3 regions of the Bradyrhizobium sp. BLXBL-03 genome follow, and region 2 is predicted to be linked to each of the others. Evidence: predicted binding sites of a transcription regulator. Region 2 holds the regulator's gene; each other region holds the start of a gene.
What was found. Region 2 encodes LexA, which represses DNA repair genes until DNA is damaged. Its sites were predicted from a motif close to TGTTCNNNNTGTGTTCNG; they were not measured.
Positions count from the first base shown of each region.

Region 1 (9,887 bases), 1.5 Mb from region 2:
GCCGGTGTCGATGGTGAGCCAGGGAATCGCCGGCAGCTCCGGCCCCGACACCAAGAGCACATCCGCTCCGTGTGCCGCGAGCGTGCGGCCGGCGACGGGACCTGCGATGACGCGGGAGAGATCGAGCACGCGCAGACCCGCGAGCGGGCGATCACCTTTCGGCCATTGCTTCGGCCGGGCATCGCCGATCTTCTCGATCGAGATCAGCGGCAATTGCGCAAGTGCGCGCGCCTGCGGCAGCGCCGACCATTCGTCGTAAGAGCGCATCAGCGCGACGACGCCGCCAGCGGCATAGACTGCGGTCTCAAAGTCCTCGCCTTTCCATTGCAGCAGCGCGGCCTGCACCTTGTCACGCTCGGGGGTACAGCCAAGCACCTTGCAAACGGCGTCGCGGTGATGCGGAAAATTGGTGTGGCAGCGGACGAAGCTGTTGTCGCCGGTCCTGTAGACGCCGGCAATGGCGTCCCAGGCCGGCGGAGGCGGTTTGTCGTCGAGCCGCAGATAACGCTCGGAGCGGCATTCGACGACGGCATGGCGCATGTCGACGCCGACCTCCTGCACCTCGCCGCTGCGCAGCCGCCAGATCTCGGCGGCGGCAAGACCGGCGGCCGCGATTGTCGTTTGGCCGGCGACAGCGACACGGAACGAGGACGGAATCTGCGGCTCCTCGCCGGTCAGATGCACGTGTTCGAGCGCGGCAGCATCTCCGCCGGCGGAAGTCCAGATGTCTTTGAGAATGTCGGCGGGGCTTTGCATGGCCGCTTCTCTCCCGTAATTTTTATCACCACCCATTAGCACAAAGGGAATGCAATGGCCGCCATCGATCCCCTCACCGCGGGCGCCGTGTTCGTCGCAACGGCGGCCACCGACGCGGTCTATGTGATGTTTACCTCAGCCGTCGTCGCCCGCAAGCGCGTGCCGGCCGCGAGTTGGAGCGCGATCTGGTACCTGCTCTCCTCCTATGCCGTGATCAGCTACACCGAAAACGCCGTCTATGTGGCCTTCGCTGCGATCGGTTCCTGGGTCGGCGCCTTTGCGTCGCTGACTTTCCTGCACCGTCCGCCCGGCGGCCCACCGGTGGGGGCCGCGCCGGAGTGAGGGGGCCCGTCTCTCTCCACGGCGTCATTGCGAGGAGCTCGCGACAAATTGCGAAGCAATCCAGGGTGTTTCCGCGGATGCATTTCTGGATTGCTTCGCTGCGCTCGCAATGACGATGTGGAGGCTTCTGGGCGTCTCTCGAAACGGTTACACTCTCTGCGACCTACCCAAAAAGGAAACCAACCAATGGATCTCGGTCTCAAGGGAAAAAAAGCCATCGTGCTCGGCGGCACGCGTGGCATCGGGCGGGCGATTGCGGCAACGCTGGCCGGTGAAGGCAGCAATGTCGCGGTGTGCGCGCGAAATGCTGAGCAGGTTGCGGCCACCGTTACTGAATTGAAGGCGAGCGGCATCACCGCCATCGGCGGCACGGTCGACGTCAGCGATGGCGCCGCGCTGAAGGCGTGGATCGAGGGCGCGGCAAAAGAGCTTGGCGGCATCGACCTGCTGTTCGCCAATGCGGGTGCGATGGCGCAAGGCCATGATCCCGCATCATGGGAGCAGAATTTCCGGCTCGACGTGCTCGGCGCCGTGCATGCATTCGACGCGGCACGGCCGTTCCTCGAGGCCAGCGGCGAGAAGAGCGGTGATGCCGCCTTCGTCATCATCTCCTCGATCTCGGCGGCGCAGGCCGATCTCGCCAGCTCCTACGGCCCGATCAAGGCGGCGCTGATCCACATGGCGAAAGGTCTGGCGCGGCAATACGCCAAGAAGAAGATCCGCGTGAATGTCGTCTCGCCCGGCACAGTCTATTTCAAGGGCGGCGTCTGGGAGATGATCGAGAAGAACATGCCCGAGCGTTACAACGACGCGATGAAGCGCAATCCGACCGGGCGCATGGCGACGCCGCAGGAGATCGCGAACGCAGCGGTGTTTCTGGCAAGCCCGGTATCGGGATTCACGACGGGGTCGAACCTCGTCGTGGATGGCGCGATCTCGAACCGGGTGAATTTTTAGGGAAGCGCGGCATCAAACAACTTGTAGGGTGGGCAAAGCGAAGCGTGCCCACCACTTCCCGCAAAAACGAAGAATGGTGGGCACGGCGCTTACGCGCCTTTGCCCACCCTACGGCAGCTGAGCGTGAGGCAGCACCGTGCCCCACCTCAATGGAAATCCCGCGACGGCGGCAGGATGCGGACGTTACGGGGGTGGCGGATTTTTTGCGCCGGCATATCGGCGTGGTCGCGCCGGTCGTCGTTGAGCGGCTCGACCACAGTCACGCCTGATGGCACCGGATGCTTGCGGCTCAGCGCATCGTTGGCGAGGCCGACCAGATCGTGCGAGCGGTCGATCATGCGCTGCGCGATCAGATGCGTCACCTTTTCGGGGCTGCTCTGGATGTAGCCCTGAACCTCGATGAGGCGCGCGCCCATCACCTCCTTGCGATACTGCTCCATGACCTTGGGCCAGACCACGACATTGGCGATGCCGGTTTCGTCCTCCAGCGTCATGAACACGACGCCGCTGGCGCTGCCCGGCCGCTGCCGCACCAGCACCACACCGGCACAGCGAACGCGCCGCCGTTCGTTCTCGTGGCTGATCTCCTTGCAGGCGACAATGCGCTCGCGCGAAAACATCTCGCGCAGGAATTCCATCGGGTGGCCTTTGAGTGACAGCCGGATGGTCTGATAGTCGGCAACGACCTGTTCGGGACGCGGCATCACGGGGAGCGGTTTTGCGTGCTCGTCCGGCTGCTCGCGCGCGGTGGCTGCTTCGAACAGCGGCAGCGCCACGTCGTCAGGCAGGCGTCGCACCTGCCACAGCGCCTCGCGGCGGTCGAGCCCGAGCGAGCGGAACGCGTCGGCATCGGCGAGCAGGATCAGTGCGCGCTTGGGCAGACCCGTGTCGCGGGCAAAGTCTTCGAGCGAGGTGAAGGGACGGCGGTTGCGCGCCTTGATGATGCGGTCGGCCCAGTCTTCTTTTTTGTCATTCCGGGGCGACGCGCCAGCGTCGAACTCTGGTGCGCACTTTCGCACCTGGGAATCTCGAGATTCCGGGTTCACGCTTCGCGTGCCCCGGAATGACAGCTGCAAGCGTTTCAGCCTCTCTTCATCCTCATCCAGCCAATGAAAGCCGTCGATCTGGCGAAAGCCGAGACGCACCGCGCAATATCTGCCGTCAGTATTCTCCAGCGTGTTCTGCGCAAAGCTGTAGGACACATCGATCTCACGGACCTCGACGCCGTTCTTGCGGGCATCGCCGACGATCTGCGCAGGCGCGTAAAAGCCCATCGGCTGCGAGTTCAACAGGCCGCAGCAGAATGCGTCGGGATGATGATATTTCAGCCACGAGGAGATGTAGACGAGCTGCGCAAAGCTCGCGGCATGGCTCTCCGGAAAACCGTAGGAGCCAAAACCCTTGATCTGGTCAAAGCAGCTTCTGGCGAAGTTGACATCATAGCCGCGCGCGACCATGTTGCCGATTAGCTTCTCCTCGTACTGGCCGATGGTGCCGACATTGCGGAAAGTCGCCATCGAGCGGCGCAGGCCATTGGCTTCTTCGGGGGTGAATTTCGCCGCCTCGATCGCGATGCGCATCGCCTGTTCCTGGAACAGGGGCACGCCCTTGGTCTTGTGCAGCACCTTGTAGAGCTCGTCCGCGGGACCATGCTCGGGTGATGGCGAGGGATAAGTCACCTTCTCCAGATTGTTCCGACGCCGCAAATAGGGATGCACCATGTCGCCCTGGATCGGCCCCGGGCGCACGATCGCGACTTCGATGACGAGATCGTAGAAGGTCCGCGGCTTCAGGCGCGGCAGCATGTTCATCTGGGCGCGGCTCTCGACCTGGAACACGCCGAGCGACTCGCCGGCACACAGCATGTCGTAAACCTTGGGGTCATCCTGCGGAACGGTCGCAAGAACCCAACGCTTGCCCTTGTGCTGGTCGATCAGATCGAAACATTTCCGGATGCAGGTCAGCATGCCCAGCGCCAGCACGTCGACCTTCATCATATTGAGTGCATCGACGTCGTCCTTGTCCCATTCGATGAAGGTGCGATCGTCCATCGCCGCATTGCCGATCGGCACATAGGTGTCGAGCCGGTCCTGGGTCAGCACATAGCCGCCGACATGCTGGGACAGATGGCGCGGGAATTCGATCAGCTCGGTCGCAAGCTCGACCGCAAGGTTGATCATGGGATTTTGCGGATCGAGCCCGGCCTGCCGGACCTGCATGTCGTTGAGGCCCTTGCCCCAGCTGCCCCAGACGGTGTCGGCGAGCGCAGCGGTAACGTCCTCGGTCAGGCCGAGCGCCTTGCCGACGTCGCGGATGGCGCTGCGCGGGCGGTAGTGGATGACGGTGGCGATGATCGCGGCGCGGTGGCGGCCATAGCGGCGATAGACATATTGCATCACCTCCTCACGCCGCGAATGCTCGAAATCGACGTCGATATCGGGCGGCTCCAGCCGCTCCTTGGAGATGAAACGCTCGAACAACAGATCGACCTTGGTCGGATCGACCGAGGTAATGCCGAGCACGTAGCAGACGGCCGAATTCGCCGCCGATCCCCGCCCCTGGCACAGAATGTTCTGGCTGCGCGCGTAATGGACGATGTCGTGCACGGTGAGGAAGTAATGCGCGTATTTCAGCTCTGATATCAGCGCGAGCTCTTTCTTGAGCGTTGCACGCAGCTTGTCGTCGATCTTGCCGCCAAAATATTTGTCGACGCCTGCCCAGGTCAGATCCTCCAGATGTCCCTGCGCGGTCTTGCCCGGCGGCACCGGCTCATCAGGGTATTGGTATCTGAGCTGGTCGAGCGAGAACTCGATCCTGTCCGCAAAACGCATGGTCTCCGAGATCGCCTCTGGGACATCACGGAACAGCCGCGCCATTTCGCGGGGCGTCTTCAGAAAGCGCTCGGCATTGGCTTCCAGCTTGCGTCCGACCGCCTCGATCGTGGTCTTTTCCCGGATACAGGTGAGCACGTCCTGGAGCGGACGGCGGCCGGGATCGTGATAAAGCACCTCGTTGGTCGCGAGCAGCGGCACTTTTGCTTTGGCGGCGAGATCGTCGAGCCGCGCCAGGCGGCGGCGATCGTCGCCGCGATAGATCAGGCTCGCCGCCAGCCACACGCCCTCGGCGCGGCTTGCTTTCAGCTTTGCAAGCACATCCAGCGCTTGCTCATCATCGAACCGGTGCGACAACGTCAGGATCAGGAGCTGGCCTTCCGCAAACTCCAAGAGATCAGCGAAGCCGAGATGGCACTCGCCCTTCTCGATCCGGGTGATGTCGTCGCCGCGCTTGCCACGGGTCAGGAGCTGGCAGAGCCGGCCATAGGCGGCGCGATCGCGCGGATAGACGAAAATGTCGGGTGTGCCGTCGATGAAGACGATACGCGCACCGATCAGCAGCTTTGGCTTGTGCAGCACCTTGTCATTGCCGAGCTCGTTCCAGGCCCGCACCACGCCGGCGAGCGTGTTGTGGTCGGCAATGCCGATCGCGGGAATGCCGAGCTTGCTGGCCTGATGCACATAGGCGCGCGGATCCGATCCGCCGCGCAGGAAGGAGAAATTGGTGGTGATGCCGATCTCGGCATAGGCAGGAATGTTCATGCGAAGAGACCGTGCACATACCAGCGAGGCGGAGCGGGCTCGCCGTCGGCGTCGAACACCTCCCCTTCATAAAGACCGTCGCGAAAAATCCAGAAGCGCAGGCCTTCGGCATCCTCGATGCGGAAATAGTCCCGGGTCAGCTGCTTGCCGTCCTGCCGCCACCATTCCATCGCGATGCGTTCGGGTCCTTCCACCCGCACCACCGCATGTTTCGCGCGCCGCCAGGTGAATTGATGCGGCGGGCCATCGGGCACGGTCGCGAACGGCACGGTGACAGGCTCGGGCTTGTCGAACAGCCTGAGGGGTCGCAGCGGCGGCTCGCCCTCGGCACGATCTGGCCATTCGGCCTGCATGGCGGCAGCGAGATGATGCTGGGCTGGCGCGGCCAGCACCGCCTGCTCGGGGATATGGGTATCCTGCGGCAGATGCACGACGACGCGCTTTCCGCCGATCCGCGCGGCAATGCGGTCGATCAAAGCGGCGAGCTCGTCATTGTCATGGACATGGGCATCGAGATCGCGCTGCTCCTGCACCACGATCTCGGTGCGGCTCGCCGACAGCCGCACCATGTCGAAGCCGAAGCCGGGATCGAGCGGATCGGCGAGCGCCTCGAGCCGTTCGCGGAACAGCCGGTCAATGACGGCGCTTCGCGTCACCGGACGCCCGGTCTCGACCATGATCGCGCGCACCACGCCGTCGGTGCGGAAGAACGCAGCTTCCAGCCGCCGCGCGCCCTTGCCCTGCTTCTCCATGGACGCGATCAACGTGTCAGCGAGCCGCGACAGCGTCATCGCGATCATGGTGTCGGTCGCGATCGGCTCGGCAAAGCGTTTTTCCACGATGTAATCGGGCAGCGGCTTGCGCGGGCTGATCGGCGCATCGCCCTGCCCCAGCGCATGCGCGAGCAGCGTGGAAAACCGCGCGCCGAAGCGTGCGGTGATTTCGGAGGCGTTGCGCGATGCGACATCGCCGATGGTTTTCAGGCCGGCGCGGCGCAGGCCGGTGGTGATCGCTTCGTCCGCACCGAGCGCGGACACCGGAAACCGCTCGATCGCCGCCGCCTCTTCGCCATCGGCAACGATGCTGCCCGTGGCCTGCCGCGTCAGCGTGCGCGCGCAGACCGAGGTGCCGGCGATGGCCGCACTGACGGCAAAGCCTTGTCGACCGAGGGCCCGGACCAGCGTCTGCAACAAGGCAGCCTCGCCGCCGAACAGATGCGCGCAGCCGGTGATATCAAGGAACAGCCCATGCGGCGGATCGAGCGCCACCAGCGGCGTGAAGCGGTCGCACCAATCGGCGATGTCGCTGAGCGTCTTCGCATCAGCCACGACATCGGCGTCGAACACTTTCAAATCTGGGCACATCGCCCTCGCATTGGCCAGCGGTTGGCCGATATACAGGCCGAGGCGCTCTGCGGCCTCGTCCAGCGCATGGATTACCAATGCATTGACGTCCTTGATGACGACAATGTTCGGCTCATTGTTATTCTTACCCAGCCCGGCGCTGCTGAAGAACCGCTGGATCCGGTCGATGGGCAGGCGCGGCAGCCACAGGCTGAGGATACGTCGACGGTTCACTGAACTGGCACTCATCACATTTCCATTCCATGATCCACCGGCCACACGGGCCATGACGATTGCGCAACAGCTCGACATCGAAGCGCGGCGCGCCCCAGACATCCCAAACCGATCCTGGCGGTGAATGCGCCGCGCGCAGCATCCAGCGCGTCTCCGCGGTCGACGGCAGCGGCTGCGCCGCCATCCGCAGCAACAGGCCAGTGACGCCTGAGCCTTGCGCAGCCAGCGTCAGCTTGCGGCTCGCCACCAGGTCGAACTGTCTGATCTCGCCCCAGAGCTCGAGCACGACGGCGCCGAGCGCATCGCAGGCGAGCGCATCGGCCGAGGTGCGCAGCGCGCTCTCCACGTCAGCCGCACGCACCATCACCACGCGGCGCGGATCGAGGCCGAGCTCGGCGAGCCCGCTCATCGACAGCGCGCCGGTCTCGATTTCCGAGAAATCCTGCCGCACCCACAATAGCGGCCGCTGCGTCGTGACGCGGCCCCCAAGCCCGGTGACAAAGCCGGTCGCGGCCGCGCCCTGGCGCCCTTCGCAAAACACCTCGTGGATCGCCGCGCGCGCGAGCCCGCCCTTCAAGGCGCGATCGACCTCACTGTGACCAAGCGCGACGCGGTCCTGATGATGCACGACCTCCGCTGTCTCGATCCGTTCGATCTGGCTGCGCAAGGTCGCAAGCGCGCTCGTGCGTGCGCCGCTCATGCTCGCCGCTCCTCAAAGATTGATGCCGTGGCTTTCAAAAGAAGAACCAACGGCTGGCTCATTTGTTCATGATATGTTCTAATATAAAGCTAACGGCAGCCGAAGAGTCAATCGAATTGGCGCGCCAAAGATTCATGAGCGGAATCAAAGAGATTCAAACATGGACATACAACGCAAGCTGGAAATTCTCGCGGATGCCGCCAAGTACGATGCCTCCTGCGCCTCCAGCGGCACCGAGAAGCGGGATTCCAGCGACGGCAAGGGCATGGGCTCGACTGCGCCGGGCATGGGCATCTGCCATTCCTACGCGCCGGACGGACGCTGCATCTCGCTGCTCAAGGTGCTGCTCACCAACGCCTGCAATTACGATTGCCTCTATTGCGTCAACCGCGCCTCCTCCAACGTGCCGCGCGCCCGCTTCACCATCGACGAATTGGTCAAGCTGACGCTGGACTTCTACCGGCGCAATTACATCGAGGGACTGTTTCTCTCCTCCGGCATCATCCGCAGCCCCGACTACACGATGGAGCAAGTGGTGAGCGTCGCGCGAAAGCTGCGCGAGGAGCATCACTTCCGCGGCTACATCCATCTCAAGACAATTCCAGAAGCTGACGATGCGCTGATCGCGGAGGCCGGCAAATATGCCGACCGTCTCTCCATCAACATCGAGATGCCTGAAGCCGCGAGCCTGCAGCAATTCGCGCCCGAGAAAGACGTGCGCGCGATCCGCCGCACCATGGGCCGGCTGCGGCTGAAGCTCGACGAGGCCGAGGAAGGCCGTAACGCAAAAACAAAGGCAAGACCGCAGCGTTTCGCGCCGGCCGGCCAAAGCACGCAGATGATCGTCGGCGCCGACAGCGCCAACGATCACACCATCCTCCACACCAGCGCCAATCTCTACGGCTCCTACCGGCTGCGGCGCGTCTACTATTCCGCCTTCAGCCCGATCCCCGATGCCAGCCGCGCCTTGCCGCTGGTGCAGCCGCCCTTGCTGCGCGAGCATCGGCTCTACCAGGCCGACTGGCTGATGCGGTTCTACGGTTTCGACGTTGCGGAGATCGTTGACGACAGCGCCATGCTGCCGCTCGATATCGATCCGAAACTTGCCTGGGCGCTGCGCCATCGCGACCGCTTCCCGCTCGACGTCAACCGCGCCAGCCGCGAGGAGCTGCTGCGGGTGCCGGGATTCGGCACCAAGGCGGTCGAGCGCATCATCGCGACGCGGCGCACCACCACGATCCGCCTCTCCGACCTGGCGCGGCTGCACGTGCCCAAGCACAAGGCGCTGCCGTTCATCGTTCTCAGCGATCACCGCCCTTCGCCGCATCGTCTCGATGCTGCCGGACTGATCGAACGATTCAAGCCGAAAGCAACGCAATTGGGGTTTGGATTCTGATGCAGTACATGACCCTCGACAGCGAAACCGATTTCGACGGCTGGCGCAAAGCCGCCCGCAGCCTCGTGCTTCATCATGTGCAGCCCGCCGACGTCACCTGGGCCGTGCAAGGCGGCGAAGCGGAGTTGTTCGCGCCGCCCGCACCGTCGCCGATCCTCGAAGTAAATGACGGCACATTCAATGTATCAGGCAAATTCGTCGATCTCGCAAAATCAGCAATCCTGCATCGCGATCGCAAGCGCTTTGCGATCCTCTATCGGCTGCTCTGGCGGCTGAAGGACCATCACGATCTGATCGAGGTCGCGACCGATCCTGATGTTGCGCTGGTCACGGCGATGGCACGCGCGGTCCATCGCGACGAGCACAAAATGCACGCCTTCGTGCGCTTTCGCGAGATCGGCCGCGAGCGCGACGCCCATTACGTCGCCTGGTTCGAGCCGGAACATCACATCGTCGAACTCGCGGCGCCGTTCTTCGCAAGACGCTTTGCCGACATGCCCTGGTCGATCCTGACGCCCGATCTCTGCGCACATTGGGACGGCCATGCGCTCTCGTTCACGCCG
Region 1 is NZ_CP182470.1:5,729,774-5,739,660, forward strand. It holds gene ACNJX9_RS27540 (CoA transferase) at 1-756, opposite strand, end outside; gene ACNJX9_RS27545 (hypothetical protein) at 811-1,098, shown strand; gene ACNJX9_RS27550 (SDR family NAD(P)-dependent oxidoreductase) at 1,285-2,055, shown strand; gene ACNJX9_RS27555 (error-prone DNA polymerase) at 2,202-5,651, opposite strand; gene ACNJX9_RS27560 (Y-family DNA polymerase) at 5,648-7,243, opposite strand; gene ACNJX9_RS27565 (ImuA family protein) at 7,140-7,928, opposite strand; gene ACNJX9_RS27570 (putative DNA modification/repair radical SAM protein) at 8,089-9,324, shown strand; gene ACNJX9_RS27575 (UdgX family uracil-DNA binding protein) at 9,324-9,887, shown strand, end outside.
Region 1: the regulator LexA is predicted to act here: its motif matches at 7,992-8,009, upstream of ACNJX9_RS27565 (ImuA family protein).

Region 2 (9,887 bases):
TGTCCAAGCGCGTGCTGACCCAGCTCGTCCGCGACGGCCATGTCGCCGGCTGGGACGATCCACGCATGCCGACCATGGCGGGGATGCGCCGCCGCGGCGTGCCGCCGGCGGCCTTGCGCGAATTCGTTAAGCGGATCGGCGTCGCCAAGGCCAACAGCGTGGTCGATGTCGGCATGCTCGAGTTCTGCATCCGCGAGGAGCTGAACCGTACGGCGCAGCGCCGCATGGCGGTCTTGAAGCCGCTCAAGATCGTGATCGAGAACTATCCGGAAGGGCAGACCGAGGAGCTCGAGGCGATCAACCATCCGGATGATCCCTCGGCAGGGACGCGGAAGATCACGTTCGGCCGCGAGCTCTATATCGAGCAGGACGACTTCATGGAGAACCCGCCGAAGAAGTTCTTCCGCCTCTCGCCCGGCAACGAGGTGCGGCTGCGCTACGCCTATTTCGTCAAGTGCACCGGCGTGATCAAGAACGACAAGGGCGAGGTGGTGGAACTGCGCTGCACCTACGATCCCGCGACCAAGGGCGGCAACGCGCCTGACGGCCGCAAGGTCAAGGCGACCATGCACTGGCTGCCGGCGGCCAATTCGGTGCCGGCGGAAATCCGCATCTACAACCAGCTGTTCGCCAATCCGAGCCCGGACGCCCAAAATTTCGCGGCCGATCTCAATCCGAACTCGCTGGAGATCCTCAGCGATGCCCGGGTCGAGGCCTCGGTTGCCGCGAGCAATTCGAGCGAACCGATGCAGTTCGAGCGCCAAGGCTATTTCGTGCGCGACAAGGACTCCACGCCCGGCAAGCCGGTATTTTCACGCACCATCGGCCTGCGCGATACGTTCGCGAAGGAAGTGGCCAAGGGCTGACAAACGAATGAGCGGTGAGGTCGATGCCATCGTTTCCGCCACCATCGCGAAATGGTGCGCCGGCTTCGCAATGCTCGATGCGGTCGCGCTGTCGTCGCTGTATTCGAAGAATGCCTTTTTCTTCGGCTCCAATCCGAAACTCTATCGGGGCAGGGATGGCGTTGCCGAATACTTCAACGGCCTGCCGCGCTGGCGCGAGCCGAGCGCGGCATTTTCCGACGTGCAGGCGGCGCAGGCCGGTCCTGACCTCATCAACATGGGCGCAACCATCACGTTCAACTTCGCCGGCGAACGCTCTGATCTCGTCGTCAAGATGAGCTGGGTCATCATCCGCGAGGACGGCGACTGGAAGATCGTCAATCACCACGCCTCGGCAAAGGCGCCGTTGATCTGACGCACGGCATCGTCATTCCGGCGATGGAAACGAACGTGCTGTCGCCGCGTTGAGGCGGATCGATCGGAGGATCCCGCCATGCAAAACATCGCAGAGCATATGGAAGTCATCGGCGCCGACGGCGTCCATGTCGGCACGGTCGACAAGGTCGAGGGCAACCGCATCAAGCTGACCAAGAAGGACAGCGGTGAGGGCAGCCACCGGGGTCACCACCATTTCATCGACAAGGGCCTCGTCGCCGGTGTCGAGGGCAACAAGGTCCGGCTGTCGGCAAAGGCGGACGTCGCCGTGACGATGGAAGAGGAAAAGTAGGGGCGCGGCCCTTGCGTTCTCGATCCGTACCGCTATTCGGCGGCCTGCACGTTCCGGTAGCCTCTGCGCCTGTCTGATATCGCAGGGGTTGCCAAGGGAATGGCGGAACCGGGCCGGCCGCAGCGTCTGTCGCAAGGCATTGCCGGGACGCCGATCGCAGGAACTTGGCCGACGGGCCGGACCGCGTCGGCCGGCGGGTTCGTGCCGGCCGGGTCGGGCGTCTGGCCCGCGGTCGTCGGGCAGCTGCGCGAATGGGCCAAGGCCGAGGCTGGTGCGGGTCGGCTGTTTCCCTGGGTGCCCGTCGCCTTCGGCTGCGGCATCGCGCTCTATTTTGCCGCCGACCATGAGCCGATGCTCTGGGTCACGATGGCGATGGCGACCGCGCTCATGGCTGGCGCCGTCCTGTTGCGGCGAAGCCGCCTGTTTGCGCCCGCCATCATGATCGCGGCGGTTGCGGCCGGCTTTGCCGCGGCGACGTGGAAGACGGCACGCATCGCCCATACCGTGCTGGCAAAGCCGCTGTATTCCGTGTCGCTGTCAGGCTTCGTCGAGACCCGTGACATCCGCGAACGCACCGACCGTTTCGTGCTGCGCGTCACGGCGATGGAGGCGCAGCGCAGCGACGTGACGCTCGAGCGCGTCCGCCTCTCCGTCCGCAAGGGGACCGCGCCCGATGTCGGCAGCTTCGTGCAGCTGAAGGCGCGGCTGATGCCGCCGCTGTCGCCATTGCGTCCGGGCGCTTACGATTTCTCGCGCGACATGTTCTTCCAGGGCATCGGCGCCTCCGGTTTTGCGATGGGGGCGATCACGACTGTGACGCCGGCCGTGTCGGGCGGATTGCAGCTACGCTATGCCGCGATCATGCAGGGCTTGCGCGATGCGATCGACGCGCGCATCCGCGCCACGCTCGACGGCGATAACCGCGCCATCGCCACCGCGCTCCTCACCGGCCGCCGCGATGCGATTACGACGCCGGTCAACGACGCCATGTTCATCTCGGGGCTCGGTCACGTCCTCTCGATTTCGGGCTATCACATGGCCGTCGTCGCGGGGGTCGTCTTCTTCGCGGTCCGCGCGCTGCTCGCGCTCGTCCCGGGACTGGCAGCGGGCGTTCCCATCAAGAAATGGTCGGCCGCCGCCGCCTTGGTTGCGTCAGCGTTCTATCTGCTGCTCTCGGGCGCCGAAGTCGCGACGCAGAGATCGTTCTTCATGACCGCGGTGGTGCTGATCGCTGTCATCGTCGATCGCCGCGCGATCACGTTTCGCACCCTGGCCGTGGCGGCGCTGATCGTGCTCGCGGTCGCGCCGGAGGCGCTGGTGCATCCAAGCTTTCAAATGTCGTTCGCGGCAACGCTCGGGCTCGTCGCCATGGTGCAGATCGGCATGCCGAGCCTGCTGGCCTCGCCCGATCATTCGGCGACCGCGCGCATCGCGCTGTGGGGAGGCCGCGAGATCGCGATGCTGTTCATGGCCTCGATGATCGCGGGACTTGCGACCACGCCTTACGCCGCCTTCCATTTCCACCGTGTGACGCCTTATGGCGTGCTCGCCAATCTCGGCGCGATGCCGGTGGTCTCGGCGCTGGTGATGCCGGCCGGGCTGCTCGGATTGCTCGCGGCTCCGTTCGGGCTGGACGGCGTGTTCTGGTGGCTGATGGGGATCGGCATCGACTGGATGATCTTGGTCACGCGCTGGGTGGCGGCATTGCCCGGCGCGGTCGGCCACGTCGGCGCCTTCGGCACGGCGCCGCTGATCGCTGCCAGCCTCGGCCTGATCCTGATGGGTCTTTTGCGCACGCCGCTGCGCTGGTCGGGAGCATTCGTGCTGGTGGCAGCTTCCGTCTGGGGTCTTTCTATCAGGCAACCCGATATTCTGATTGCCGGTGACGGTCAGAACGTCGCGGTGCGCGCCAGGGACGGGCAGCTGCACCTGATCAGGGCGAAGAAGGACAATTTCCTGCTGAAGGAGTGGCTTGCAGCGGACGCTGATCCGCGCGATGCGGCGAGCACCTCGCTCGGCGACGGCGTGTCGTGCGACGATGCCGGCTGCGTGACGCCGCTTGCCGACGGCCGCATGGTCGCGCTGGCGCTCCGCATCGACGCGCTGGCTGATGATTGCGGTCGCGCGGCCCTGGTGGTGACGGCAAAGCCTGCGCCGCCGGATTGCACCGGGATGGTGATCGATCGGCCGCGTCTGGCGAGCCAGGGCGCGCTGGCGCTGACACGTCGCGCCGATGGCTTTGCCATTGCGGAGGCGAGGGCGAGAGGCGCAAACCGCCCCTGGTCGCCGGCGGCGGCCGGCGATGGAGATTTCGAAGGGACCGTCATGCCGCGGTCCGCAACTCCGCGCGCCAAGGACGCAACACCGTCCGAGGCCGACCTTCAGGCCGAGGATTGAGGCATGATCGGGAAAAGCGCGGAGCGGTTCTCCGGCGCGACAAACGCGAAAACGCGTTTGCGCGGAGATCATGCCCAAATTAGGCCGGTTCAACCGATCGGCAGGCCGGGAGGTATCGGCTGTCTGTCGGCGACAACTTGCGGCTTGTGCTCGCGCTCGCCGAGCGGCTGGGTCACCGGCAGTTGCAGCACGGTTGCGCGCTGGCCTTCGACGAGCTGGGTCACCAGCACGTATTTGCCATCGGGGAATTCGATCGCGTCGTGATGACGATCGGGAATGTGCGGATCGACCTTGCCGAACTTGCCGACGCGCGAATTGATGGTGCGCGTCCAGATCCACCTGTTGTCGTAGCGGACGTTGTCGGCGAAGGCGAGCTCCGTTCCCGGCAGCAGGCAGACCGCGACCGACATGTCGGCTTCGGAGGCGAAGCCGCGCGTCGAGGTGCCGCGGAAGGTTGTCGTGACGATCGTCTCGCCGACTTCTGCGGGACGCGTCGCGACGGCATGCAAGCTATAGTCACACATCGGGTGCTCCTCATCAGCGATAGAGCACCCGCGCCTCTTCTGAGGCGCAGGCCTCTATCAGAGTGGAAGCCTGCGATCATATGCCATGTTGGGGGCAAATCTGCGGCTTGAGTCTGCAGGCTGCCATCACAATTTCTTTTTCAGATGTCCGAGGAACAAAGACTGCTTCCGTGCATTCCGAGAGCTTCTTCGCTAGCGCCCAGCCGGTGCCGACCAACCCGAATAAGGCCAGGCCGGCTGCGCCCGTTGCCCGACGGAGTTGCGGGCATTGCGGAATTGTTCGCTCATTGCCTGTGGCGCCCTGCGAACGTGATGCTGCGGCTGCGCAGCGAAGGTTTGCGACGCTGATATTGCGATCAGCGCGATCGCGACGGTGCTCAGAATGATCTTGTGCATGGCGGTCTCCTCGGTCTCGCAAGGCCTGCGAAGCGATGCGTGCTTCGTCATGGCGTGCCGGGGATGTAGCGCGGGAGAGGTGGCCGGATAATCTGTGCAAAGCCAGAAAAACTAACCAGCCGGAGCGAACAATCGTCCGCTCCAATCTTGAGGGCGTGCTTGCCAGGTGGCGACGTGCGCCGCGTTCAGTATTTCCGGTACAGCCCGATCAGCTTGCCCTGGATCTTGACCCGGTTGGGCGGCAGGATCCGGACCTCGTAGGCGGCGTTTGCCGGCTCGAGCGCGATCGAGGCGCCGCGGCGGCGGAAACGCTTGAGCGTGGCTTCCTCGTCGTCGATCAGGGCCACCACGATATCGCCGGTGTCGCAACTCTCGTTGCGCTGGATCAGCGCCATGTCGCCATCGAGAATGCCGGCATCGACCATGGAATCACCGCGAACTTCGAGAGCGTAATGCTCGCCCGCGCCGAGCATGTCGGGCGGGACGCTGATGGTGTGGCTGCGCGTCTGCAAGGCCTCGATCGGCGTACCGGCCGCGATCCGGCCCATCACGGGAACTGCGACAGGGCGTTCGCCCTCATCGACGGGCGGGCTCGACATCGTGCGCACCTTGCCGAGATTGCCCTCGATGACGCTCGGCGTGAAGCCGCGACGGCTGCCGGCAGCCGCCTGGAGTTCAGGCAGCTTGATCACTTCGATGGCACGGGCCCGGTTGGGCAGGCGGCGGATGAAGCCGCGCTCCTCAAGCGCGGTGATCAGGCGATGGATGCCCGACTTGGAGCGCAGGTCGAGCGCATCCTTCATCTCGTCGAAGGAGGGCGGCACGCCGCTTTCCTTCAATCGCTCGCTGATGAACCGCAGGAGCTCGTATTGTTTGCGCGTTAACATCTCGACCAAAATCCCCCTGACGATGTCGCTCGATTCACAGACGCTGAATTCAGCATTAAGCCGCTACATGCTCGAAACAAATCATGAACGGACACTATATGTTCGATACATGTTCCGCAACTGCTTAATTTACCGTGAACGCGACAAAGTTCGCGGAACGGTTGCGTCGGCGCGCTCACTCCGGCAGTCGCAAGACCTCGCAAGGCGTGCCGGAAGCGGCCTTCGGTGCGAACGGCGCGCGCACGAGAAGTGCCTGTGCCGCAGCGAGATTCGCCAACAGTGAGGAATCCTGGTGGTTGACGGGAAGAGCGATGAGCGTGCCGTCGTCCCGCGTCTCGAGACGCGCACGCAGATAATCCTCGCGCTGGTCATTGGCCCCGAGGTCGCGACCGAGCACGGCGCGTTCGCGGCGATGATGAATCATTGAACGGCCCGACAGCGCGCGAATCAGCGGCACCAGAAACAGGAAGCCGCAGACGTAGGATGACACGGGATTGCCGGGCAGGCCGATGACGCGCATCGGCCCGAGCTGCCCGTTCATCATCGGCTTGCCCGGCCGCATCGCGATCTTCCAGAACGCCATCGAGATACCTTCGTGCCGAAGCGCCTGCTGCACCAGATCGTGGTCACCGACAGACGCTCCGCCGGTCGTGATCAGGATGTCGGCGCCGGATTCGCGGGCGCGGCGGATCCCTGAGGTGGTGGCGGCAAGCGTGTCGGCGGCGACGCCGAGATCGATGGTGTCGGCACCCTCGCTGCGGGCGAGGGCGTGCAGGGCGTAGCCATTGGAATAGACGATCTGGCCGGGGCCGGGTGTCGAGCCCGGCATCACCAGCTCGTCGCCGGTTGCGAGAATCGCGACCTTGGGACGGCGATGAACGCTCAGCTCCGGATGGTTCATGCCCGCGGCGAGCGCAAGGTCCCGATCGGTGAGCCGTACGCCCTTGCGCAGGAGCACGTCGCCCTCGCGGAAGTCGATCCCGGCGGGGCGAATGTGCCGCCCGGTGACGGCGGCTTCCTTGATCGTGATGCGCTTGCCGTCCGAGATGGTGTCCTCCTGGATCACGACCGCATCGGCGCCCGCCGGAACGACGCCGCCGGTGAAGATCCGGACAGCTTCGCCGGCACCGACGGTTCCTGCGAATGGGCGGCCGGCTGCAACCTCGCCGACCACCGTGAGCTGCGCATCAACCTTCGCAGCATCAGCCGCGCGAACGGCATAACCATCCATCGCTGACATCGCCTCGGGCGGCTGCGTCCGCCGCGCCGCGACGTCCCGCGCGAGCACGCGATGGAAGGCCTGATCCAGAGCGATCATTTCCTCAGCCAAAGGCTCCGCACCGGCGAGCACGGCGGCAAGCGCATCGGAAACCGGCATCAGGGCCACGGCGAACTCCCGCAACGAGATCAAGGACTCGGTCGGGCAAGGTTCTAGCCGAGCGGGAGGGCCGACGCAAAAAAGGCTATACTGCTGCGAAGCTTACGCTTCGGGCACTAGGGCTCATGTCCAGCATGATCCCGCAGGCCGGCCCGACGGGGCAGAACTGTGGCCAGCATCACGACCGCGTTATGGGATTTCCGCTTGCCGCGTTTTCCACTTCAGCGACGTCGGGCGCCTTGGGGCCCTGATCCCGGTCGGGCATCGGATCTGCCTGAGATTTCAGATCGGCCGCCTTGCTCATCAGCTTGGCAGAAAGCTCGGCGTCCGAAGTGGTCTTGGCGAATTTGACCAGCAGGGAGGCCTGCCTGGTGAGGTATGTTTTGCCCAACACGCGATATGTCCGTCCATGGAAATCCCAGCGGACTCAAGAGTCCGGAAGGGGGCATTCCGTTCCCGGAACTCCGTACAAAAATGCACAGAGAGCTTTGGTTCCTCGTTTTCGGGCGTTGTTCCGGAATTGCCCCCCCCGATCAGATCCCCAGCGCCTTCAGCGCGACGCCGACGTCGTGGTGCGAGGTCACATGGACCGTGGTGAGGCCGCGGGCGCGCGCGCCTTCGATGTTCTCGGCGAGGTCATCGAAGAACACGATCCGGCTCGCCGGCACGCCCATCGCGGCCACGACGTGGTCGAACGCTTCCGCATCCGGTTTACGCAGGCCGATGCTGGAGGACAGGTACAACTCGCGGAAATCGCCGAGCAGGTCGGCATATTCCCTGGAAAAATAGTCCACATGCGGGCGGTTGGTGTTGGAGAAGGCGTAGAGCGGCATCTGCCTTGCCGCGCGCGGCAGCAGCTCGGCGATGCCAGGCATCTCGCCCGCGAAAATCGCGTTCCATCCCTCGAGGAACTGGACATCCGAAATGGAGATTCCGAGCGAGGAGCGCAGCGAGGCAAAATAGTCCTCGTCGCTGATCTTGCCGACCTCGTGCAGGCGGTAGGCCTCGTCGCGCACATAGCGGGCGACGATGGCTTCGGGCTCGCAGCCGGCATGTCCCGCCCAGCAGGCGATCGCCTTGGAGAAATCGATGTCGAGCACGACGCGCCCGAGATCGAACAGAAGCGCATCTGCGCTGCCGGGAGAGAGCGAGGTCATTGCATCCTTTCGGGTCAGTATCGGTAGGGCTCGTGGTCGAATAGCGGGAACGCGCTGAACACGCTCGGCGCATTGGTTGCGGTGGCCGGGTGCAGGCAGGACTTGTCCACCTCGGCGAAGGAGGTGGCACCGAGCAGGCCGAGGCAGCGCAGCACCTCGTCCTCCAGCAGTTCCAGCATCCGCGTTACGCCGGTCTCGCCGGCTGCGGCCAGCGCCCAGCATTGCAGCCGGCCGATGCCGACGAGGTCGGCGCCCGCCGCGATCGCCTTGACGATGTCAGTGCCGCGGCAGAAGCCGCCATCGACCATGATCTTGGCGCGGCCTTTCACGGCGTCGACGATCTCGGGCAGCACATGCATGGCGCCGCGGCCGTGATCGAGCTGGCGGCCGCCATGGTTGGAGACGTAGATCCAATCGACGCCGTGATCGAGCGCGATCATTGCATCCTCGGCGGTGGCGATGCCCTTGAGGATCAGGGGGATCTTGAATTTGTCCTTGATCATCTTCACGGTCCGCCACTCCAGCCCCTTCTGGTAGTCGCCGCCGGTGGCGCGCAGACGGCTCTCGCGAACATAGCGCTTGGCGATGTCGCGTTCGCGACGGCTGTAATGGGCGGTGTCGACGGTCAGGCAGAAGGCGGCATAATTGGCCTTCTGCGCCCGGCTGACGACGTCCGCGACGAACGCGTCATCGCCGCGGACGTAGAGCTGGTACAGGCGCAGCGCATCGGGCGCGGCCTCGGCGGTCTTTTCCAGACCGGGCTCGGACACGGAGCTGAGCATGTGCGATGCGCCGAAAGTACCGGCGGCGCGCGCGACGCTGGCTGCGCCAAGGGGATCGAAGATCTCCAGCGCGCCGACGGGGGCGAGCACCACAGGCAGTCGCATCTTGCGGCCGAACTGCTCGACCGAGCCGCTGACCTTGCGCACGTCGCGCAGCACGCGGGGGCGGAACGCGATCTCGTCCAGCGCCATGCGGTTGCGGCGCATCGTGGTCTCTGTCTCGGCCGCGCCGACGATGTAGTCCCAGGCGTTCTGGTTGAGATTGGAACGCGCCTTCCGGATGAATTCGTGCAGGTTCTGGAACGGCTCGTTGCTGGCGCCGAGTTCGACGTTCCGTTCCGGCCGGAGTGCTTCGTTCATTGTTATCCTCCCGAGAATTTGAAGCAATTGTGCCATCGCCTATCCCGTCCGGCGCTCCAAAACCATCCTAAAATCGCATAGCTGCGAGGCGCCGTCCGGTCGACTGATTCCCGCTGGAAACGGGGCCGGCTTGCGAACGTTGCCAAATGTTTAGGCTTAGGCGAAGGGATTTTTGCCGCGTACCCGCCGGCGTGGCAGGCCGGCCTTGAAGAAACCAGAATGATATTGTGAGAACCGGGCTGGATCGCCACTTGCATGGCGGCTGCCCAGCCTCAATAGAACCGCTCAGCGAAAAGGCCACCCATTCCATGCGGAAAACCCTGCTCTTCCCCCTGGGCGCGCTCACCGGAGCGTGCCTGACCCTCCTCGTATCAGGTCCGCAGGGCGGACTATGGGCGGCTCGGGCGGCGGCAGGCGCGGATGATGCATATTCC
Region 2 is NZ_CP182470.1:4,214,351-4,224,237, forward strand. It holds gene ACNJX9_RS20280 (glutamine--tRNA ligase/YqeY domain fusion protein) at 1-866, shown strand, start outside; gene ACNJX9_RS20285 (nuclear transport factor 2 family protein) at 874-1,260, shown strand; gene ACNJX9_RS20290 (DUF2171 domain-containing protein) at 1,339-1,572, shown strand; gene ACNJX9_RS20295 (ComEC/Rec2 family competence protein) at 1,672-3,969, shown strand; gene ACNJX9_RS20300 (hypothetical protein) at 4,059-4,493, opposite strand; gene ACNJX9_RS20305 (hypothetical protein) at 4,686-4,889, opposite strand; gene lexA (transcriptional repressor LexA) at 5,075-5,776, opposite strand; gene ACNJX9_RS20315 (molybdopterin molybdotransferase MoeA) at 5,952-7,163, opposite strand; gene ACNJX9_RS20320 (hypothetical protein) at 7,333-7,548, opposite strand; gene ACNJX9_RS20325 (HAD family hydrolase) at 7,688-8,311, opposite strand; gene ACNJX9_RS20330 (alpha-hydroxy acid oxidase) at 8,326-9,453, opposite strand; gene ACNJX9_RS20335 (S41 family peptidase) at 9,762-9,887, shown strand, end outside.

Region 3 (9,887 bases), 3.4 Mb from region 2:
TTGAGATGACCCAACCCCGCGCCTTCGCCCATATCGACACCTGGGTGTTCGATCTCGACAACACGCTCTACCCGCACCACGTCAATCTGTGGCAGCAGGTCGATGCCAGGATCGGCGAGTTCGTCTGCAACTGGCTGAACGTGACGCCCGCGGAAGCGCGCAACATCCAGAAGGACTATTACCGGCGCTTCGGCACCACCATGCGCGGCATGATGACCCTGCATGGCGTGCGCGCCGACGACTATCTCGCCTACGTGCACAAGATCGACCATTCGCCGCTGGAGCCGAATCCGGCGCTGGGCGCGGCCATCGCAAAGCTGCCGGGACGCAAGCTGATCCTGACCAACGGCTCGGTCGATCATGTCGATGCGGTGCTGGCGCGACTGGGCCTCAGCTCGCATTTCGACGGCGTGTTCGACATCATCGCCGCTGAATTCGAGCCCAAGCCGGCGGCGCAGACCTATCGGAAATTCCTCGATCTGCACGCGGTCGACGCAACCAAGGCCGCCATGTTCGAGGATCTCGCCCGCAACCTCACCGTTCCGCACCAGCTCGGCATGACCACGGTGCTGGTGGTGCCTGACGGCACCAAGGACGTGGTGCGCGAGGATTGGGAGCTGGAGGGCCGCGATGCGGCCCATGTCGACCACGTCACGGAGGACCTGGCGGGGTTTTTGGCGGGGTTGTCGCGGTGAAGACGTAGCGGCCCCGTCATTCCGGGGCGCCCGAAGGGCGAACCTCAGGTGCGCAATTGCGCACCGGGGAATCTCGAGATTCCGGGTTCGATGCTTCGCATCGCCCCGGAATGACCGGGGAGGACGGCCAAGACAAGCCCAGCAACCACGATTGTGCGCTTGACTTGACCTTTCCAAATCCCGAAAAAGCGCCCCAATCCATCAAATTCCCCGCTCCCAAGAGGAAATCCCGATGTCCCTGTCCGCCCTGGAATCCACCATCAACAGCGCTTTCGAGGCGCGTGACAGCATCTCGACCTCGACGAAGGGCGAAGTCCGCGAGGCCGTGAACCAGGCGCTGGAGACCCTGGACAAGGGCGAGGCGCGCGTGGCCGAGCGCGGGGCCGACGGCAAGTGGAAGGTCAATCAGTGGCTGAAGAAGGCCGTGCTGCTGTCGTTCCGTCTCAATGACATGGACGTCATTGCCGGCGGCCCGGGCCAGGCCAACTGGTGGGACAAGGTGCCCTCGAAGTTCGAAGGCTGGGGCCCGAACCGTTTTCGCGACGCCGGTTTTCGCGCGGTGCCGGGCGCCGTGGTGCGCCGCTCGGCCTTCATCGCCAGGAACGTCGTGCTGATGCCGTCCTTCGTCAATCTCGGCGCTTACGTCGATGAGAGCACCATGGTCGACACCTGGGCCACCGTCGGCTCCTGCGCGCAGATCGGCAAGCGCGTGCACATCTCCGGCGGCGCCGGCATCGGCGGCGTGCTCGAGCCGCTGCAGGCCGAGCCCGTGATCATCGAGGACGATTGCTTCATCGGCGCGCGCAGCGAGGTCGCCGAGGGCGTGATCGTGCGCAAGGGCGCGGTGCTGTCGATGGGCGTGTTCCTGGGCGCCTCGACCAAGATCGTCGACCGCGAGACCGGTGAGGTCTTCATGGGCGAGGTGCCGGAATATGCTGTCGTGGTGCCCGGCGCCCTGCCCGGCAAGCCGATGAAGAACGGCCAGATCGGCCCGAGCACCGCCTGCGCCGTGATCGTCAAGCGCGTCGACGAGCGCACGCGCTCGAAGACCAGCATCAACGAGCTGCTGCGGGACTGATCGGCGCACACTGCCTCAACATCGTCGTCCCGGCGAAGGCCGGGACCCATAGCCACAGGGCTTAGTCGGGCGAAGACTGGAAGTGGTCTTCGAGACGGGCACCGCTCAAGACCGATAGACCTCGCGGTATGGGTCCCGGCCTTCGCCGGGACGACGCCGAGGAGCGATCGAACCCCCTCTTCCTCCATCGCGACCAAGATCCGGGCGACCCCTCCTGCCCGGAGCCTCTCGCATGAACTGGATCTGGTACCTGTTCCGCTTCGACGGCCGCATTGGCCGTGCCGGGTTCTGGTGCAGCCTGATCTTTGTCTTGTGCGGCATGATCCTGCTGCTGTTCCTCTGCGCGGGCGTCATGGTCGCGTTCAGCGGCAAGGTCGGATCGTTCGAGCTGAATGCCGACGACGTCTTCGCGATTGTCGATCCCTCCACCTATCGATGGTCGCTGCTGGACCATGTGCCGCTGCTGCTGCTCAAGCTTGGCGCGACCGGACTGTTGCTCTGGATTTATCTCGCGATCGTGGTGAAGCGGCTGCATGACCGCGACAAGAGCGCCTGGTGGCTGCTCGCCTATTTCGTGCTGCCGGGCCTCTACACGCAGTTCGAGGAGCGCCTTCCGGACAGCTATTGGGTGCTGCCGCTCGCGCTGGCGAGCGCCGTCCTCACCCTCTCGGCCTTTGTCGAGACCGGCTTTCTGCGCGGCACCATCGGGCCGAACCGGTTTGGTCCGGACCCGGAGGCCGAAGAGGCCGACAATGCTGCCTCCCCTGCGAAAAGCTGGGACCAGAGCCGCGAGCTCGAAATTGTCCCGCCCAGCGCTAGCCCGCCCGCCGGCATGCATGTTAAGCGGGGCGCATGACCGATGCTCTCTCCCTTGCCCGCGACCTGATCCGCTGCCCCTCGGTAACGCCTGAAGACGCCGGCGCGCTCGGCGTGCTTGAGAAAGCGCTTGATGCAGCCGGCTTCATTTGCCACCGCGTGACCTTCAGCGAGGACGGCACCGCCGACGTCGACAATCTCTATGCGCGGATCGGCACCGAAGGCCCGCACATCACCTTTGCCGGCCACACCGACGTCGTGCCGCCAGGCGACGAGAGCGCCTGGAGCGTTGGCGCGTTCTCCGGCGAGGTGAAGGACGGTTTTCTGCACGGCCGCGGCGCGGTCGACATGAAGGGCGGCATTGCGTGCTCGGTGGCCGCGGTGCTGGAGCATCTCGCCGCCAATGGCGGCAAGCCGCGCGCGGACGGGACCGGCTCGATCTCGTTCCTGATCACCGGCGACGAGGAAGACGTCTCGATCAACGGCACCATCAAGCTGCTGAAATGGGCCGCCGAGCGCGGCGAGAAGTTCGATCATTGCGTGCTGGGCGAGCCCTCCAATGTCGAGAGGCTCGGCGACACCATCAAGGTCGGCCGCCGCGGCTCGCAGTCGGGCACGCTCGTCGTCGACGGCGTGCAGGGCCACGTCGCCTATCCGCATCGCGCCTCCAATCCGGTGCCGGACATCTCGCGCCTGATCGTGGCGATCTCGGACGAGCCGCTCGATCATGGCAGCGCGCAATTCCAGGCCTCCAATCTCGAATTCGTCTCGGTCGACGTCGGCAACAAGGCCTTCAACGTCATTCCCGGCGAGGCCCGGGCCAGGTTCAACATCCGCTACAACGACAACCACACCCAGGCATCCTTGCGCGAGCTGGTCGAGACCCGTCTCGCCAAGGCCTGCGGCAACCGCATCAAGGCCCGCATCGTCTGGGAGCCGTCGAACTCCAACGTGTTCGTGACCAAGCCCGGCCCGTTCACTGACCTCGCGGTGTCCGCAATCGAAGAGGTGACGGGACAGAAGCCGGAGCTGTCGACCTCAGGCGGCACCTCGGATGCGCGTTTCATCTCGAGCTATTGCCCGGTGATCGAGTTCGGCCTGGTCGGCCAGACCATGCACCAGGTCAACGAGCGCGTGCCGGTGGTGGATTTGGAGAAGCTGACGAAGGTCTATCGCGGGATTCTGGCAAGATATTTTGGGTAGAATGACGGCCTTTCCCTAATCGCTCCGCCGTCATGCCCGGTCCTTCCCGGGCATCCACGCTCTTCGTCCATCGAGCAAGAAAGATCGTGGATGGCCGGGACAAGCCCGGCCATGACGCCTGGGGCGGCATCACCTTCTAATAATCCACCTTCATCAGATACAGCCCCTCCGGCGGCGCGACGATGCCGCAGGCGGCGCGGTTGCGGGCGGCAAGCGCTGCGGAGAGATCGTCGGCGGTCCAGCGTCCCTCGCCGACCCAGACCAGCGAGCCCACCATCGAGCGCACCTGACTGTGCAGGAACGAGCGTGCCGAGGTGACGATGGTGATCTCGCGGCCATCGCGAAGGACGTCGAGCTGATCGAGCGTCTTCTCCGGGGATTTCGCCTGGCACTCGGTGTCGCGGAACGTCGTGAAATCGTGCTTGCCGAGCAGGCGCTGGGCGGCCGCATGCATCGCGTCAGCGTCGAGCCGGCGCGGCACGCGCCAGGCATGGCCGACGTCGAGCGCGAGATTGGCGCGGGTGTTGATGACGCGGTAGCGATAGTGGCGCCTGATCGCCGAGAAGCGGGCCTCGAAAGTATCGGGCACGATCTCGGCTTCGAGCACTGCGATCGGATGCGGGCGCAAATGCGCATTCAACCCGTCGCGAAACCGGCCGGGCGGAAACTGCTTCTCGACATCGACATGCGCGACCTGGCCGCGCGCATGCACGCCGGCATCGGTGCGGCCGGCCCCGTGCACGCGCAGATCGGCGCCGGTCATGGCCTTCACGGCCGCTTCCAGCGCGCCCTGCACCGACGGCAGCGTGTCCTGGATCTGCCAGCCGAAGAACGGCGCGCCGTCATATTCGATGGTGAGCTTGTAGCGCGGCATTAGGTGAGCCGCATCGGCGGCTTCACTGGCGTGCCGCGCAAGAAGTCTGCCGCCTGCATCCGGCCCTTGCCCTCGCGCTGCAGCTCGAGGATGCGGATGGCGCCCTCGCCGCAGGCGACGGTGAGTTGATCGTCCAGCACGGCACCCGGCGCGCCGGAACCTTTGGCAAGCTCACAGCGCAGGATTTTCACGCGCGCATTCTCGAGCTCGGCCCAGGCGCCGGGAAACGGCGACAGGCCATGAATATGGCGCAGCACCGCATGCGCGGGCTTGCTCCAGTCGATCCGCGCCTCGGCCTTGTCGATCTTGGCGGCATAAGTGACGCCGTCCTCGCGCTGCTTTTTCAGCTGCAACCCGCCGCGGTCAAGCGCCGCCATGGCGCGCACCATCAGGTCGGCGCCGAGACGGGCGAGGCGATCATGCAGATCGGCCGCGGTCATGTTGTCCGTGATCGGAAGCCGCTCGGCCATGGCGACGTCGCCGGTATCGAGGCCGGCATCCATCTTCATCACCATGACGCCGCTCTCGGCATCGCCGGCCATGATCGCGCGGTTGATCGGCGCGGCGCCGCGCCAGCGCGGCAGCAGCGAAGCGTGAAGGTTGTAGCAACCGAGCCGGGGCGTATCGAGGATCGCCTGCGGCAGGATCATGCCATAGGCGACGACGACAGCGGCATCGGCGTCGAAGGCGCGAAATTCTTCCAGCGCCTCCGGCGTCTTCAACGTCTTCGGCGTCAGCACGGGGACGCCGAGCTTTCGCGCGGCCTCTTCAATCGGCGTCGGCTGCATCTGCAGCCCGCGCCGCCCGCCCGGCTTCGGCGCGCGGGTGTAGACGGCCACGATCTCGTGGCCGTGCGCGACGAGCTCGAGCAGCGTCGGCACGGAGAAATCGGGCGTGCCCATGAAGATCAGGCGGAGCGGCATGACAAAAACCTGCGAACGACGCAATCCATTGACGGTCATTCCGGGGCGGCTCGAAGAGCCGAACCCGGAATCTCGAGGTTCCGGGTTCGATGCTGCGCATCGCCCCGGAACGACGGAAAGCCCTACTCGCCCGCGCGCTTGGCGGCTTTCTCGAACTTCTTGATGACGCGGTCGCGCTTGAGCTTCGACAGATAGTCGACGAACAGCACGCCGTTGAGATGATCGATCTCATGCTGGATGCAGGTGGCGTAGAGGCCTTCGGCGTCCTCCTCGTGCAGCTTGCCGTCGAGATCGGTGAAGCGCACGCGCACCTTGGCCGGGCGTTCGACCTCCTCGTAATATTCGGGGATCGACAGGCAGCCTTCCTCGTAAGTGGACAGCTCCTCTGACGAGGCGATGATCTCCGGATTGATGAAGACGCGCGGCTCCGGCTTGGTCTCGCCGTCCGGGTTGGGCTTGGCGAGGTCCATGGTGATCAACCGCAGCGGCTGCGCGATCTGGATCGCAGCGAGGCCAATGCCGGGCGCGTCGTACATGGTCTCGAACATGTCGTCGGCAAGCTTGCGGATCTCCGCCGTGACCTTCTCGATCGGCTTGGAGACCAGACGCAGCTGCTTGTCGGGCAGGATGATGATTTCTCTGAGGGCCATGGCGGGCGATTTAAGCTGCGCACGAGAAGCGGTCAATGCGGCCGGGAACGCGTCAACCCTCCGCTGACCATAAAACTTCGCCTTTCGGTAACCATAAAAATGAGGAGGCCGTTAGGCTCATCGTTCTCTCTTCGTTCGCTCTGGCTCGCGAATCGGCTAGAAGGGCGACATGAACGAGATCATTTTCATGCTGGGCGACTGGCCGGTGCGCACCATCGATGCGCTGATCGGCTTCGGCGCCCTCGTCCTCATCCTGCTGGCGGTGATTGCCGTCGTGATCGCGCGCTCCGGGCGGCGGGGCGCGGAACTCGCGATGGCGAGCGCGGTCCGGGCCGACGAGCTGGAAGAGCGGCTCGCCCAGGTGCTGCACGCCCAGAGCGAGGCCTCCGGCCGGGTTGACGCCATGACCCAGGCGCTGGCCGGCCGCCAGGCCGAAATGGCGCGGGCGGTCAACGAGCGGCTGGATTCGGTGACCCATCGGGTCGGCCAGTCCATGGAACACTCGACCCGCAACACCATGGAGAGCCTGCGCGCGCTGCACGAGCGGCTCGGCATCATCGACTCTGCCCACAAGAACCTCACCGACCTCACCACGCAGGTCACGACCCTGCGCGACGTGCTCGCCAACAAGCAGTCGCGCGGCGCCTTCGGCCAGGCGCGGATGGAGGCGATCGTCCAGGACGGCCTGCCGAAGGGGTCCTACGAATTCCAGTTCACGCTGTCGACCGGAAAGCGGCCCGACTGCGTCGTGTTCCTGCCCGACCAGCGCCCGCTCTGCATCGATGCCAAGTTTCCGCTGGAGGCGATGACCGCGCTGCACGATGCCCGCACCGACGAGGAGAAGCGCCTCGCCACGCAGCGGCTGCGCGGCGACGTGATGAAGCATGTCAGCGACATCGCGGAAAAATACCTCGTCACCGGCGAGACCCAGGAGATGGCGCTGATGTTCGTGCCGTCGGAATCGGTCTACGCCGAAATCCATGACGGATTCGACGACGTGATCCAGAAGGCCTATCGCGCCCGCGTCGTGCTGGTGTCGCCCTCGCTCTTGATGCTCGCGATCCAGGTGATGCAGCAGATCATGAAGGACGCGCGCATGCGCGATGCCGCCGACCAGATCCAGACCGAGGTGATCAAGCTCGGCGACGATCTCGGCCGCCTGCGCGACCGTGTGCTGAAATTGCAGAAGCACTTTGCCGACGCCAACGAAGACGTCCGGCAGATCCTGATCTCCGCCGACAAGATCGAGAAGCGGGCGGGACGAATCGAGGAGCTCGATTTCAGCAAGACCGATGCGCCGGAGGGCCCACGGCTGGTATCGGGAGCGGCAGAGCCGTTCCCGAGGAAACTCCAGGCAGGGGAGTGACGGCTCGATCGTCATGGCCGGGCTTGTCCCGGCCATCCACGCCCTTCAACACCGCATGCCCGGGACAAGCCCGGGCATGACGGCTTTTGTGGTCGAGGCATCACGCCTAGAATCTGCTAACACCGCCCCATGACCGCACCCGACGCGACCTCCTCCGCCGGCACCGATGCCCCCGCGACCTCCTGGCGGGACAGCCTGGCTGTGTACCTGCAACCGCGGGTGCTGATCGTGCTGTTCCTCGGCTTTTCGTCGGGGCTGCCGCTGGCGCTGTCGGGCTCGACGCTCTTGGTCTGGATGCGCGAGGCCGGCGTCGATCTCAAGACCATCGGGCTGTTTGCATTGGTCGGCACGCCCTACACGCTGAAATTCCTGTGGGCGCCGCTGGTGGATGCGCTGCACGTGCCGCTGTTCACGCGCGCCTTCGGACGGCGGCGCGGCTGGCTGCTGTTCTCGCAGCTGCTGCTGATCATTTCGATCCTGCTGCTGGCGATGACCGATCCGGCGCGGTCACCGTTCTACGTCGCGCTCGGTGCGCTGCTGGTGGCGACGACGTCGTCGACCCAGGACATCGTGGTCGACGCCTTCCGCGTCGAGAGCCTGCCGGAGAGCGAGCAGGCGGCCGGCATGGCGGCCTATGTCGCGGCCTATCGCATCGGCATGCTGGTCTCGACCGCGGGCGCGCTGTTCATCGTCTCCGGCTTCGAGAGCACCGGCATCACCCGCAGCGCGACCTGGATGTGGGGCTATGTGGTGATGGCGGCGATGGTGCTAATCGGGACGATCACGGCGCTTGTTGCGACCGAGCCCGAGCAGTCGGTGCGGGCGGAAGCTGCGACGCAAACCGAGACCGCATTCACGCGGGTGCTGCACGCGGCGATCGGCGCCTTCTCGGAATTCCTGTCGCGCAAGGACGCGCTCGCAGCGCTCGCCTTCGTGGTGCTGTTCAAGTTCACCGACGCGTTCTCCGGCACCATGACGGCGCCGTTCGTGATCGATCTCGGCTTCACCCGCAACGATTATGCGGCGATCGTGAAAGGCGTCGGCTTAGCTGCGACGCTGATCGGCGGCTTTGCCGGCGGCTTCGTCGCGCGGCGCTACTCGCTGGCGACCTCGCTGTGGATCGGCGGCGTGGTGCAGGCGCTGGCCAACCTCACCTTCTCCTGGCTCGCGCTGGTCGGCACCAATCAATGGGCGCTGGCGCTCGCGATCTGCGCCGAGAATTTCACCAGCGCCATCGGCACGGTGATCTTCGTCGCCTATCTCTCGGCGCTGTGCCAGAACCCGCTGCACACCGCGACGCAATACGCCCTGCTCACCGCGCTCGCGGCGGTGGGACGGACCTATCTGTCGTCAGGGGCAGGCTTCGTCGCCAGCGCGACCGGCTGGCCGCTGTTCTTCGTGATCTGCGTGCTGGTGGCGATTCCGAGCCTGGTGTTGCTCACCTGGCTGCAGAAGCGCGGGCATTTCGAGACGCTGGGGCCGGTGAGGGTTTAAAGCCCGCCTCTCTCCGTCGTCATTGCGAGGAGCTCTTGCGACGAAGCAATCCAGACTGTTTCCGCGGAGAAAGTCTGGATTGCTTCGCTTCGCTCGCAATGACGGTGGAGGGAGCCGTTCGCTCGCCCCTACTTCTTCACCAAACTCCACTTCGTCACCACGGCCTCGCTCATCTGGCCGGGATCGCTGGCGCAGGCGACTTCATCCACCTTCACGGAGATCTCCTTGCCGACGAAGGATTTCAGCTGCGAGGCCTGCGCGTCGCTGGAGGTGACGAGCTGGAAGGTCTCGGGCCCGGTCTCGAGGTCGCACAGCCCGTTCGGCGCCGGCAGGCGCCGCGGCTCGGAGGTGATCTGGTACATCGCGACACGCTTGCCCGCGTTCTTGGCGTCGCGAATCTTCATGGCGTTGAGCTCGCCCGAGAGCACCTCGCCGGCGCTGATCGGCTTGCCGGGCTTCGAGGGCGGCGGCGCCTCGCTCTCCTGCTGCGCGGCGGCGATGGCCGGCGTCACCAGCAGCAGCATCGTCGCGACCAAAGCCGATCGTGTGGCGAAAAGTTTCGTCATGTCGTCCGTTCCGCGGGTCTGTGGCTAGAACAGGGTGCGCTGCCGCATGGCGGCCGATAGCGTGCCCTCATCGAGATAATCAAGCTCGCCGCCGACGGGCACACCATGCGCCAGCCGGGTGACCTTGACGTTGGCGTCCTGAAGCAGGTCGGTGATGTAATGCGCCGTGGTCTGGCCGTCGACAGTCGCATTCAGCGCCAGAATGACCTCGTGCACCTCGGG
Region 3 is NZ_CP182470.1:793,203-803,089, reverse strand. It holds gene ACNJX9_RS03830 (pyrimidine 5'-nucleotidase) at 6-695, shown strand; gene dapD (2,3,4,5-tetrahydropyridine-2,6-dicarboxylate N-succinyltransferase) at 928-1,773, shown strand; gene ACNJX9_RS03820 (DUF805 domain-containing protein) at 2,006-2,629, shown strand; gene dapE (succinyl-diaminopimelate desuccinylase) at 2,626-3,792, shown strand; gene truA (tRNA pseudouridine(38-40) synthase TruA) at 3,929-4,666, opposite strand; gene fmt (methionyl-tRNA formyltransferase) at 4,666-5,589, opposite strand; gene def (peptide deformylase) at 5,712-6,239, opposite strand; gene ACNJX9_RS03795 (DNA recombination protein RmuC) at 6,409-7,605, shown strand; gene ACNJX9_RS03790 (AmpG family muropeptide MFS transporter) at 7,735-9,099, shown strand; gene ACNJX9_RS03785 (hypothetical protein) at 9,228-9,665, opposite strand; gene recR (recombination mediator RecR) at 9,690-9,887, opposite strand, start outside.
Region 3: the regulator LexA is predicted to act here: its motif matches at 6,361-6,378, upstream of ACNJX9_RS03795 (DNA recombination protein RmuC).